2 linked regions of the Undibacterium sp. KW1 genome follow. The protein of the gene in region 2 interacts with the protein of the main gene of each other region in a pairwise test. Links are inferred from orthologs where the notes say so. Each region holds a gene or a part of one and is shown on either strand. Other genes may lie near its edges.

Region 1 (5,467 bases), 1.7 Mb from region 2 along the record:
ATCTGTTCTTACCTCACTCGGCAAGGGGAATGTCAATGCATCCGTCAATAATTCTCCTTGTCCTGACTTCGGGATACTTTTAAGAGAATTAGTTAATAAAGATTTTAAAACCGTACAAAGCAAAATGTGCTGAAAGTCTGGCTGACGTCCTAAAGTGACAGCTAGTCGGAATATATTTTTGGCCTCTTCGGATGTCAGGCGCACGACTAGTCGCGCCAACGCCTCAATTAATACCTGAAGAGCTGGTAATGCAAATCCCCGCTGCTCTACGCTTCCATTGCTACGTTTGAACTGCCAAAATTCTATCGCTGGCAAAATCCTGGAAACAATGGAATTCGCGTCTCGTTGAGATATCCTTGCAATTCCAACTCGTGTAAAAACATCTTTTATTGAAGTAGCGTCTTCGCTATTAGCTACACGGAGTGCCATTGTGAGATTCCACAATTCTGCACCAATACCGCCAGACAAAATCAATTTTTCTAAGGTACCTGCAAGCAGATTGACATTACCTAAGCGCAAAGGAAGCCCTACATTTCGACTCATTCCGTCCAAAGCTAAGAATACAGATTTCCCATTACTAAATGAGCGCTGGCTTGAGTTATCCCGATAATAGCCCTGTTCAAACAAGGGTTCGATGCTTTTTTGATTTTTTAAGTACTCTTTCTGCTGTTCGTCAGCCCTCTCTCGGATATTTTCCATCCAATCCCAAGGATCACATTTCCATTCTCGGTATTTGCTCTCAACAAAGGCCGGGAGCACTTCTTGACTCCGATTGGAGTGACCTCTATTAGCCATTTCTAATAATAAGTGCGCCCACATCAGCCGCGAAAGAATAGGGATAGAATATCGATCACGGCGATGATTTTCTCTTAGCTCACCGTAAGCTTTTGCTATTAGTTCCCTCCCTTCTGCAAAGCGTCCCGATTCCATCGTCAATGAGGCCTGTCGAAGCTTCCAAACAGGGTCTTCACCTACAATTTTTTCTAACCGTGCTTCGACACCAGCGTAATCAAGCACGTCACGTGCAACCAGGGCATGGTAATATGCCAACTCTGCAACGCAGTCAGGTAAATATTGAGAATGTTTTTCCAGCAAAGTAACCAGCACGTTAATGCGCTCTTGATTGAATTGTTGATCAGTCTCATTATTTACCTCTAACCAACGACTATTTTTGAGCAAAGTCAAAGCAATTTCCATTCGCTGCCGTTTGCCAATACTCATGGGTTCGTCCGAATTTACAATTTCAAAAAGCTGATTCGCGAGCCAAGGATCGATATGGTCAAAAGTTATACTATGCCGCCACGCAATTTCATAAAGCAATTGAGCTCGATCGTTTGGCATTAATGCGGCAACATTTTTTATATTAGGTGACGGATTAGTTAGTTGAGATTTGATTTTCCATTGTAATGAAGGTGGGCATATCAACCAGCCGGGATAAGACTCACGATCTTTTTTCAATGCTGCCAACTGCGCCTTCAATAAGCTAGCCGCATAGTCATGATCTTTGAATCGGCGAGACAGATCAGTTTCCGTTACTTGCGAGCTACCCAAATTGCTTGGAGACCACTTATGCGGCTCCATCTTGGACCTAGCTTCATTCGACATCGCTGCCAGGAACAATTCAGTCGCATTGCGATGCATCAAATCACGATCATCAATATGCTTCACTGCATCCCACAAATCAATTGGCGCAATATTGATAGATTCAAGGTGCTTACGTCTTGCTGCAGTGAGATTCAAAGCGCCAACCAAATAGATTTTTCGAGAGTGATCGGCCAAGTGATCGCGAACCCAGCCCGTCCAATGTAAGAAATTGGGATCGTCGCCAGAAAACCCAAGTAGGCAAAGTTCATTTTCGATAAACACCTGACGCGCAAAATTGACAAAAGGAGCGAATCTTTCTGGGTAGGTGCGGTAGTCCTCTTGGGCGGCAATAAAAGTTTCTGTTGTACCTATTGTGCCGTGAAGCTTAGCGATGCGCGGTGATGAAGCCCATGTCAAATCAGACGGCTTAGTTATTGTCGTGTAATACGGTCCATGAATACCCTCCGCAGCACGTTCCAATAAAGTGTCCCAATTGGTAGTCATGATTTCTGACCATGGCAACTCTAACAAGGATTGATAAAGTTCACCCGTTCTCCAGGCGTCATTATCTATTTCGGAGCGAATTCGATCATTCAAAGCCGCTTGCCCGAAGTAAGCCCTATACTCTTCAGCGACACGCAATGGATCAGAGAAGTTCAAATTTGTGTCAGCGGGATTAAGTTCCGCCACCAGTTTTTTGGTGAAGCTATCCCATAAAGGCATCTTCTTATCGCCACCGACATGATGTGCCGCACTTCGGCTAAAACCAGCTCCTACCATAATGGCAGCACCGTGCCTGCTCGCATCAAACTGATGCAGGGCGGAAGCTAGTTTTTTTATCGATGGATAATCGGTGAGCTCACTTATTAGTTTTATTTCCATGGTTCAAGATCATTTTCGGTTTTGCAACTTATGATTAAAAAAGCATTTTCTAGTGAATTTAATCTTAGCCTTACTAAAAATCAATCTTTATTATTTAAGCAACTATTTCTCACCTCTACCTCGAACTCAATCGTTTCAGGTAGAAAAATTAGCAAAATAAATTATTGAAAAAAATATTAAACCCTTGATTATTAAAGAAATATTAGTTTATCCCTTTTTTAGCTCTTGAAAAGCCCACCCCCCGCCCATATACTTAGCACTCGTTGGGAGAGAGTGCTAACAAAGTCTTTCCCCAGCTTAATTGAATTCCAATAGTAATTACTCGCAAATTTAAAGGAGCTAGTATGAACCTTCGTCCCCTGCATGATCGCCTGATCGTGAAACGCCTGGATCAAGAAACAAAAACCGCATCCGGTATCGTTCTGCCTGACGCTGCTGCTGAAAAGCCAGATCAAGGTGAAGTGCTGGCTGTTGGTCCTGGCAAATTGCTGGACAACGGTACTGTGCGCGCCCTGGACGTTAAAGTCGGCGACCGCGTTTTGTTCGGCAAATATTCTGGTCAGGCTGTCAAAGTTGACGGCAACGAAGTTCTGGTGATGCGTGAAGAAGATATCTTCGCGGTCGTACAGAAGTAATCGACATCCACGATATCAATTAAAGAATTCGGAGAATTAATATGGCAGCTAAACAAGTAATTTTTGGCGATGACGCACGTGCGAAGATCGTTAATGGCGTCAACATCCTGGCGAACGCAGTTAAAGTCACCCTGGGCCCGAAAGGCCGTAACGTTGTTCTGGAACGCTCTTTCGGCGCACCTACAGTAACCAAAGATGGCGTATCGGTTGCTAAAGAAATCGAATTGAAAGACAAGCTGGAAAACATGGGTGCACAACTGGTGAAAGAAGTGGCTTCCCGCACTTCTGACAACGCTGGTGACGGCACAACGACAGCGACAGTTCTGGCACAAGCCATCGTTCGCGAAGGTTTCAAATATGTAGCAGCTGGTTTCAACCCAACTGACCTGAAACGCGGTATAGACAAAGCGGTGACAGCCATTGTTGCTGAAATCAAAACGCTGTCCAAGCCAACAACAACCAACAAAGAAATCGCTCAAGTTGGTTCCATCTCTGCCAACTCCGATGCAAACATCGGCGACATCATTGCCAAAGCAATGGACAAAGTCGGCAAAGAAGGCGTGATCACTGTTGAAGACGGCAAATCCCTGGACAACGAACTCGACATCGTTGAAGGTATGCAGTTTGACCGTGGCTACCTGTCACCCTACTTCATCAACAATCCAGAAAAACAATCCGTTATCCTGGAAAACCCGTTCATCCTGTTGTTCGACAAAAAAATCTCGAACATCCGTGACCTGCTGCCAGTACTGGAACAAGTTGCAAAATCCGGCCGCCCACTGCTGATCATCGCTGAAGATGTCGATGGCGAAGCACTGGCAACTCTGGTTGTGAACAACATCCGTGGCATCCTGAAAACTGCAGCTGTTAAAGCTCCAGGCTTCGGTGACCGTCGCAAAGCCATGCTGGAAGACATCGCTATCCTGACCGGTGGTCAAGTGATTGCTGAAGAAGTTGGCCTGACTCTGGAAAAAGCAACTCTGGCTGATCTGGGCCAAGCTAAACGTATCGAAATCGGTAAAGAAAACACGACCGTTATCGATGGCGCTGGCCAGGCTGTAGGTATCGAAGCACGCGTTAAACAAATCCGCGCGCAAATCGAAGAAGCAACTTCTGACTACGACCGTGAAAAACTGCAAGAACGCGTTGCCAAACTGGCAGGCGGCGTTGCTGTGATCAAGGTTGGTGCTGCAACTGAAGTTGAAATGAAAGAGAAAAAAGCACGCGTTGAAGATGCTCTGCATGCAACTCGCGCTGCCGTAGAAGAAGGCGTTGTTCCTGGCGGTGGCGTTGCCCTGCTGCGCGCACGTCAAGCTGCTGGCGAAATCAAAGGCGACAATCCAGATCAAGAAGCAGGTATCAAACTGGTTCTGAAAGCAATCGAAGCACCTCTGCGTGAAATCGTTGCAAATGCCGGTGGCGAACCTAGCGTTGTTGTTAACGCCATCATCAATGGCAAAGGCAACTACGGTTTCAATGCTGCCAATGACACATACGGCGACATGATAGAAATGGGTATCCTGGACCCAGCTAAAGTAACCCGCTCTGCATTGCAAAATGCAGCGTCTGTTGCTGGCCTGATCCTGACTACTGACGCTCTGGTTGCTGAATTGTCTGAAGACAAGCCATCTATGGGTGGTGGTGATATGGGTGGCATGGGCGGTATGGGTGGTATGGGCGGCATGATGTAAAAGCTGCTTCGCTACTCACACAGAGTCGCATTGCTCAAAACCCCGCAACGCAAGTTGCGGGGTTTTTTATTGTTTATACAATTTATAGCCTTGCATAATAAATGTCCTAATCTTCATTTTTTTGTGCCTGCTAAGTTATGAATCGTCGCAAATAACACAAGACAGCAAATTTTTACACGGTCCGCTTGACAGAAAACATCTGTCGCTTGGATACTGCCGCACCTGAAAGAAAATTTTCATATTTCTGGCTTCGTGTTTCATATTTGCAATGATCTTGCGTATGCATCAACAAGCCGGGCATCATCATCAAGCAAGACAACCGCTTTGGAGAAAATATGGCGCTGCAACAATTAAGCGATGAGCAAATACGAACCTGGACCCGCGCCCAAAAGGACGAGTGGTGGTTTGCCAATATTTACCGGGGTGACATGGCGCAGTTGACCATACGCTCGGCATTCACTGGCTTTTTGCTTGGCGGCATATTGTCGGCAACTGCTTTATACATCGGTGCCAAAACCGGCATCACGATAGGCGTAGGCCTGACCTCGGTCATTTTGGCCTTTGCGATTTTTAAAATCCTCGCCAACCTGGGGCTGGCCAAGGATTTCACTATCCTTGAAAACAATTGTACACAATCCATCGCCACAGCGGCAGGCTACATGACCATGCCACTCA
Region 2 (7,976 bases):
AGCAAGCGAAGCGCCACAGTCACGCAAAAAGCATTACAAGGAATTTTTGGTGCATCTTGATGATGGCCAGGCCAAGGTCCAGGCCGCACGCTGCATGGATTGCGGCATTCCTTTCTGTAATAACGGCTGCCCCGTCAACAACATCATCCCTGACTGGAATGACCTGGTGTTCAACGGTAATTACAAACTGGCCCTCGATACCCTGCATTCGACGAATAATTTCCCGGAGTTCACAGGTCGCATTTGTCCAGCACCTTGTGAATCTGCCTGTACTCTTGGTATCAATAGCGATGCGGTTGGTATCAAGTCGATAGAACATTTCATCATCGACAAAGGCTGGGAAAATGGCTGGGTCGTACCGCAAGTGCCATCCATCAAGACTGGCAAGAAAATTGCCGTGGTTGGCTCTGGTCCTGCGGGCCTGGCTGCCGCCCAGCAACTGGCGCGTGTTGGCCATGATGTGACAGTATTTGAAAAGAATGACCGTGTCGGTGGCTTGCTGCGCTATGGGATTCCTGACTTCAAGATGGAAAAATCCCATATCGACCGCCGTGTCGATCAGATGGTGGCAGAGGGGGTGACTTTCCGCACCAGCGTATTCGTTGGCAAGGACTTCCCGGCAACAGTGACCAACTGGGCCAAGGAAACCATCTCGCCTGAACAACTGCAAAAAGACTTTGATGCCGTCATCATCGCCGGTGGTGCAGAAACGCCACGCGACTTGCCCGTGCCTGGCCGCGAACTCAAAGGTGTGCATTTCGCCATGGACTTTTTGCCCTTGCAAAACAAGGTCAATGCCGGTGACAAGGTCAAGGACCAGATCATGGCCAGCGGCAAGCATGTGGTCGTCATCGGTGGTGGTGATACCGGTTCTGACTGCGTAGGCACATCCAACCGTCACGGTGCCAAATCAGTTGCCCAGTTTGAACTGATGCCACAACCGCCAGAGCAAGAAAACAAACCCCTGGTCTGGCCTTACTGGCCAACCAAGTTACGCACCTCTTCTTCCCATGAAGAAGGTTGCGACCGCGACTGGGCAGTAGCGACCAAGCGCCTGGAAGGCAAGGCAGGCAAGGTCGAAAAACTGATCGCCTGCCGCGTCGAATGGAAAGATGGCAAGATGCAGGAAGTGCCAGACTCTGAATTTGAGATGAAAGCCGATCTGGTCTTGCTGGCCATGGGCTTTGTCTCGCCGGTACAACAGGTGCTCGATGCTTTTGGTGTCGATAAGGATGCGCGTGGCAATGCCAGGGCAACGACTGATGGTGCTGGCTGTTACAGGACCAATGTAGACAAGGTGTATGCCGCAGGTGACATGCGCCGTGGTCAGTCGCTGGTGGTATGGGCGATACGTGAAGGACGTCAATGCGCGCGCGAAGTGGATGCCTTCTTGATGGGTGATTCTGTTTTGCCTCGCTAATCCTGGTTGAAATCCATGTCCGTCACTCATATTTTCAGTGGTGACGGGCATGCTGCCTTGATTTGCCTTCATCACTGAAATCAGTTGTAAGTCAGCAGCCGCAAGTCAAATTTGGCAGGAATTTTGTAAATAACTGACTTTCCGTTCATTAATAAAAATTATTTTCATCCCCCTGATTTGAATTAAATTTGGAAAAATGCATATTTCTCGTGTTTTAGCTTAAATAAGAGCATTATTCCGAATATTCATCAATTAGTTGTTTTTTTGATATAGTTGTCTGTACAACCCTCTTTGCCTTTCTGCATTACAATCTAGTTTTTATAAAACTACCTTCCCATTGTTGTGCCAAATCTTGTAGAAATTCGCGATATCCAGTTTGGGTATGGAGACCGGACTATCCTGTCTGAACTCCGTATGGATTTCCCACGCGGTAAACTGATTGCCGTCATGGGTGGTTCAGGTTCGGGCAAGACTACGATCTTGCGTCTGATAGGCGGGCAAATCCGCGCGCAGCGCGGCAGTATCAAGGTCAATGGTCAGGAAATCAGCGAGCTCGATACCCAGGGCTTGTATGCAATCCGCCGCAAAATGGGCATGCTGTTCCAGCATGGTGCCTTGTTCACGGACCTGAATGTCTTTGATAACGTCGCTTTCCCCATGCGCGAACATACCAGTCTCAGTGAAACCATGATACGTGACCTGGTCTTGCTGAAACTACAGGCCGTGGGTTTGCGTAATGCCGCCAGTTTGATGCCTGCTGAAATCTCTGGTGGCATGGCCAGGCGCGTGGCGCTGGCCCGTGCAGTAGCGCTGGACCCTGAATTGATCATGTATGACGAGCCCTTTGCCGGGCTTGATCCTATTTCCATGGGTGTTGCTGCCAATCTGATACGGAACTTGAACGACGCTTTGGGGTCTACTTCCATCCTGGTGTCGCACGATGTGCACGAAACCTTTGCGATTGCTGACTATGTGTATTTCCTGTCCAAGGGCAAGATAGTCGCGCAAGGTACACCAGAAGAAATGCGGGTGTCACAAGACCCGTATGTAAAACAGTTTGTGCATGCAGAGGCAGATGGACCCGTGCCTTTCCATTATCCCGGCGCATCCCTGCAGGCGGACCTGGGTTTGGAGAAGCGCACATGATAGAAAAAATTGGTGGTTTTGTCAGATCGACCATGGCTGACCTGGGTTATGCGGCCCGCAGCTTTTTTTCGATATTGATGAATTGCGGCGGTTTGTGGCGCAGGCCACGACTGATAACGGACCAGATCCATTTCATCGGCAATTACTCCATGGTGATTATTGCGGTGTCGGGATTGTTTGTCGGCTTTGTGCTGGCCTACCAGGGTTATTACACCCTGAACCGTTATGGCTCTGAGGAGGCGCTGGGCCTGCTGGTTGCGCTCTCGCTGGTACGGGAACTGGGCCCGGTCGTCACGGCCTTGCTATTTGCGGGCCGCGCCGGTACTTCGCTGACCGCAGAGATAGGTTTGATGAAGGCCGGTGAACAACTGGCTGCGATGGAAATGATGGCAGTCAATCCTATACAAAGGGTACTGGCACCGCGTTTCCTGGCTGGCATCATCGCCATGCCCATACTTACCTCTATTTTTAATGCCATGGGCATTATTGGTGGTTATGTTGTTGGTGTGAAACTGATCGGTGTTGATAATGGCGCTTTCTGGTCGCAGATGCAGGCAGGGGTAGAAGTATTCCAGGACATAGGCAATGGTGTTGTCAAAAGCATCGTCTTTGGTTTTGCAGTAAGCTTTGTTGCATTGTTCCAGGGTTATGAAGCGCAGCCTACACCCGAAGGGGTAGCGCGCGCCACCACCAGGACCGTGGTCATATCCTCTTTGCTGGTGCTGTGGCTGGACTTCCTGTTGACGGCCTGGATGTTCCAGTAATCCCGTCCTGACCCGCCTATTTCACACTGTGCGGGTAGGGGAAAATGAATTAATTGCCATGCCCGCAAAGTGGCTGTGAGCTTGGCAAAAACGTAAGAAATCGCAAGAAATAGGTGGAAAAGAAAAATGCAAAAAAAATCTCTCGACTTCTGGGTAGGGCTGTTTGTCTTGCTGGGTGCCGCTGCTCTGTTGTTTCTGGCACTCAAGGCGGGCAATTTAAGTTCTTTGTCCTTTGAGCAGACCTATACTGTTACTGCACGCTTCGACAATATAGGCGGCCTCAAACCCAGAGCTGCAGTCAAAAGTGCAGGTGTAGTGGTAGGACGCATCAGCGAAATCAAGTTTGACGATAAAACCTACCAGGCGACTGTCGTCATGGAGTTAGAAAAACGTTACAAATTTCCACAAAATTCATCCATCAAGATACTGACCGCAGGTTTGCTTGGTGAACAATATATAGGTTTGACTGCAGGCAGCGATGACAAACTGCTGGCCGCAGGTGACAGAATTAAATTTACCCAGGATGCCATCGTGCTCGAAAGCCTGATCAGTCAGTTCCTGTTCAGCAAAGCAGCAGACGGTAATACGGAAGAGAAAAAATGACACGAACAGATAAATTTCCTGCTACCGGCAGGTTGCTGACCATGTTCCTTTTATTGGTCAGTGTTTTGCTGACCGGCTGCAGTACAGTCACTGTAGAAAAAATCAAGGACAAGGCTGACCAGACTCTTGATGTATTGAGTACCAAGACCAATATAGGTAAGAACCCGCGCGATCCGCTGGAGGGTTTCAACCGTGCCATGTTCAGCTTTAACGACACCGTCGATACGGCAGTCGTGAAACCAGTGGCACAGGCTTACCGTGCTGCTACGCCAAGTTTTGTACAGACTGGTATAGGCAATTTTTTCAGCAATATTGGCGATGTCTGGAATGCAGTGAACAATTTGCTGCAAGGACGTGTCAATGATGGTGTCACCGACGTCATGCGTTTTGCCGTGAACACCACCATAGGTATCGGTGGTCTGATCGACATAGGTTCAGCGGCTGGCATGCCCAAGCATAATGAAGATTTTGGGCAAACCCTGGGGCGCTGGGGTGTGAAGTCCGGCCCTTATCTGGTCTTGCCGGTATTGGGGCCATCAACGGTGAGGGATGCGCTGGCGACTCCTGTCGATATGCGCGGTGACCTGTGGTATTACAAACGGCCCATGTATATCAAGAACATAGGTTCGGTAGTGCGTCTGGTCGATAAGCGTGCATCGGTACTGGATGCCGGTAGCCTGCTGGAAGAAGCGGCACTTGATAAATATGTCTTTTTCCGTGATGCCTATTTGCAGCGTCGCGCGGGGCAGGTTAATCCAGATGATGGCGATTGATTTTATCTAAAAATCATAGTCTGCAAATGTAAGAATTGGTGAAGGTGTGGTGAGCTTGGTCAACCGCTGAGGCTGCTGACAAGTTAACTGCTCATGTGCGGTATTTACCGCAAAATCAGGAACAGGAACAATAAAATGAAACGAACTCTGACGAAATTTTTTAACTTGATATTCGCCAGCCTGCTTATTACAGGTCTGGCCAGTGGTGCGGCACAGGCGCAGGAAGCACCGGACGTGCTGATCAAACGCCTGAGCCAGGAAATACTGGATCTGGCAAAAAGTGACAAGGATATCCAGGCAGGGAATCAAAAGAAAGTATATGACATGGTGGAAAACAAAATCCTGCCATATATAGACTTCCCACGCATGACATCCCTGGCTGCTGGTAAAAGCTGGAAAGAAGCGACACCAGCTCAGCAAAAACAATTAACGAATGAATTCCGCACTTTGCTGGTATTCACCTATTCTGGTGCGATTTCACAGATCAAGGACCAGCGTGTTGAATTCAAGCCTATGCGTGCTGATCCAACGGATACAGAAGTTGAGGTACGTTCCCAGGTGATACAGTCACGTGGTGAACCAATCGTCTTGAACTATCGCCTCGAAAAATTGCCAGCTGGTTGGAAGATTTTTGATATCAATGTACTCGGTGCCTGGTTGGTGGAAACCTATAAAGGCAGCTTCTCTGCTGAAATCAGCAAATCCGGCATTGATGGCTTGATCCAGACTTTGGCTGAAAAGAATAAAAAACTGGCTGCCTCCAGTGCAGCAAAGAGTGCAGCAAAATAAAATGTAAAATAAGTCCGGGAACGTATTGTGTATACAGTAACAGGTGAGCTTAGCCATGATAATGCCAGTGCAGTTGCTGCTGCTGGCTTGTCTGCCATAGCTGCAGGTCAGTCGGAATTCGATTTGTCGGCAATGACTAAAATCGATTCCAGCGCAGTCGCTGTCATGATAGCCTGGCAACGCCAGGCTATAGAGCGTGGCATGCAATTGCAATTCAGTGGGTACTCTGCCAACCTGCTGAGCTTGCTCACCCTGTACGGCCTCAACGAGCAATTCCAGCTTCATCCTTCAGAGCGACATTGATCGCATCCTGAATCTATTTCCTGAAAGGCATGCATGCCAGGAATACCGGCATGCCATTTCAGATCAAATCCCGAAAATCCCCTATAATCAAAGGTTTCGCCACTTAAGTGGCCAGAAACCGGGTTTTCCGGTTCTTAATTCCCTGATGAGCACTTTGTGCAAACACGCCAGATGGCAGCCATACAAATTAGCAACATACAAAAACGCTACCAGTCGCTACAGGCGCTGGGCGGCGTGTCACTCACGATAGAAGAGGGTGAGTTTTTCGGTTTGCTGGGGCCAAATGGTGCTGGCAAGACTACTTTGATTTCCATACTGGCAGGCCTGAACCGCGCTGACGCCGGTAATATCACCGTACAAGGTCATGATGTGGTCACGGACTACCGCAATGCCCGCAAAAAGCTGGGCGTGGTGCCGCAAGAGCTGGTATTCGACCCTTTCTTCACCGTGCGTGAAACCCTTCGCATGCAGTCTGGCTATTTCGGCCTGAAGAATAATGACAAGTGGATAGACGAGGTCATGGAAAACCTCGACCTGACCAATAAGGCCGACGTCAATATGCGCGCCCTGTCCGGTGGCATGAAACGCCGGGTGCTGGTCGCGCAAGCACTCGTGCATAAACCACCCGTTATCGTTCTCGATGAACCGACTGCCGGTGTTGATGTGGAATTGCGCCAGACCTTGTGGCAATTTATCGCCCGCCTGAATCGTGAAGGTCATACTGTGGTTTTGACCACACATTACCTCGAAGAAGCCCAGGCACTCTGTAATCGCATCGCCATGCTGAAGCTGGGCAAGGTGGTGGCCCTGGATAGCACTGCCAACCTGATCAAGCGCATCTCGGGTTCACAATTGCGTATTACGCTGGCAGCCGGTGGTGTAGTGACTTTGCCTGCCAGCTTGCGCGATAAAGTCATCAGCCATGAAATCCAGGCAGACCCGCGCCAGTTCGCACTGCGTGTGACAGACTATAACCAGGTCGAGGGCATGCTGGCCGCCTTCCGCGCAGACGGTTGCGTCATCGAAGATATGCATTTATTGCAAGCTGATCTGGAAGATGTCTTCCTGCAAATTATGGAGGGCAGCAAATGAGTAGCTTGACCGGTTTTAATACCCTGTTCTACAAAGAAGTTTTGCGCTTCTGGAAAGTGGCAACGCAAACCATCACTGCACCCATCATGACAGCCATTCTGTACTTGCTGATTTTCGGCCATGTGCTGGAAGAGCATGTACAGGTTTATCCTGGCGTCAAATACACGGCCTTCCTGGTGCCTGGCCTGGTCATGATGAGTGTCTTGCAAAATGCGTTTGCGAATTCATCTTCTTCACTGATCCAATCCAAGATTACAGGTAACCTGGTCTTCATCCTTTTGCCCCCGCTGTCACACTGGGAAATTTTCAGTGCCTATGTATTGGCAGCGATTTTGCGTGGTGTTGCCGTCGGTGCGGGTGTCTTCATCGTCACGGCCTGGTTTGCTGATCTGCATTTCGTTGCGCCTTGGTGGATAGCGATTTTTGCTTTCCTCGGTGCTGCCATGCTGGGTACCATGGGTTTGATTGCCGGTATCTGGGCAGAGAAATTTGACCAGCTCGCCGCTTTTCAAAACTTTTTGATCATGCCTGCGACTTTCCTGTCAGGCGTGTTTTATTCCATCCATTCACTGCCTGGCATCTGGCAAAGTATTTCGCGTTTCAATCCGTTTTTCTACATGATAGATGGCTTTCGCTTTGGTTTCTTTGGCAAGTCCGATGTTGATCCCCTGCATAGCCTGATGATCGTGACCGTGTTCTCGTTATTGTTGGCTACGATTGCCATCCAGATGTTGAAACGTGGATACAAGTTAAGGCACTGAGTAAGTCAGCATCAAGTAAAAAACAATACGCAGTACAACAATTGCTTCACCATTTTGATCAAGAGAGTTAGCCGTGTTTCCTACGCCCGAACAAATTAAAAATTACATTGCAGCCGGTCTGGAATGTACGCACCTGGAAGTCGAAGGCGACGGCCAGCACTTTAATGCCGTGATCGTTTCTGCAGCCTTCGCTGGCAAGCGCCCGATACAGCGTCACCAGATCGTCTACGCAGTTCTCGGTGACCGCATGCGCGAAGAAATACATGCCCTTTCCATGAAAACCCTGACGCCTGAAGAGTACGCTGCATAATGGATAAATTATTGA

The links.
Region 1: the proteins of UNDKW_RS24850 (region 2) and groL interact in binary tests that used the Escherichia coli proteins (3 or more experiments, as listed by UniProt). The link is inferred for Undibacterium sp. KW1 from one-to-one orthologs.

Annotation. Positions count from the first base shown.
Region 1 is NZ_AP018439.1:3,854,243-3,859,709, forward strand. The notes cover bases 2,553-5,467. They hold groL (chaperonin GroEL), read left to right. Parts: upstream 2,553-3,142; coding sequence 3,143-4,792; downstream 4,793-5,467. Other genes in these bases: groES (co-chaperone GroES), read left to right, coding at 2,811-3,101; UNDKW_RS17290 (OPT family oligopeptide transporter), read left to right, coding at 5,128-5,467. Also shown: UNDKW_RS17275 (SIR2 family protein), read right to left, coding at 1-2,466.
Region 2 is NZ_AP018439.1:5,525,942-5,533,917, reverse strand. What follows is about bases 793-3,664. They hold UNDKW_RS24850 (ABC transporter ATP-binding protein), read left to right. Parts: upstream 793-1,762; coding sequence 1,763-2,566; downstream 2,567-3,664. Other genes in these bases: mlaD (outer membrane lipid asymmetry maintenance protein MlaD), read left to right, coding at 3,457-3,664; mlaE (lipid asymmetry maintenance ABC transporter permease subunit MlaE), read left to right, coding at 2,563-3,330; UNDKW_RS24855 (glutamate synthase subunit beta), read left to right, coding at 793-1,420. In the rest of the region: more of UNDKW_RS24855, read left to right, coding at 1-792; more of mlaD, read left to right, coding at 3,665-3,933; UNDKW_RS24835 (VacJ family lipoprotein), read left to right, coding at 3,930-4,706; UNDKW_RS24830 (phospholipid-binding protein MlaC), read left to right, coding at 4,842-5,495; UNDKW_RS24825 (lipid asymmetry maintenance protein MlaB), read left to right, coding at 5,523-5,798; UNDKW_RS24820 (ABC transporter ATP-binding protein), read left to right, coding at 5,970-6,890; UNDKW_RS24815 (ABC transporter permease), read left to right, coding at 6,896-7,651; UNDKW_RS24810 (BolA family protein), read left to right, coding at 7,725-7,961; murA (UDP-N-acetylglucosamine 1-carboxyvinyltransferase), read left to right, coding at 7,961-7,976. UniProt on the Escherichia coli protein: Part of the ABC transporter complex MlaFEDB, which is involved in a phospholipid transport pathway that maintains lipid asymmetry in the outer membrane by retrograde trafficking of phospholipids from the outer membrane to the inner membrane.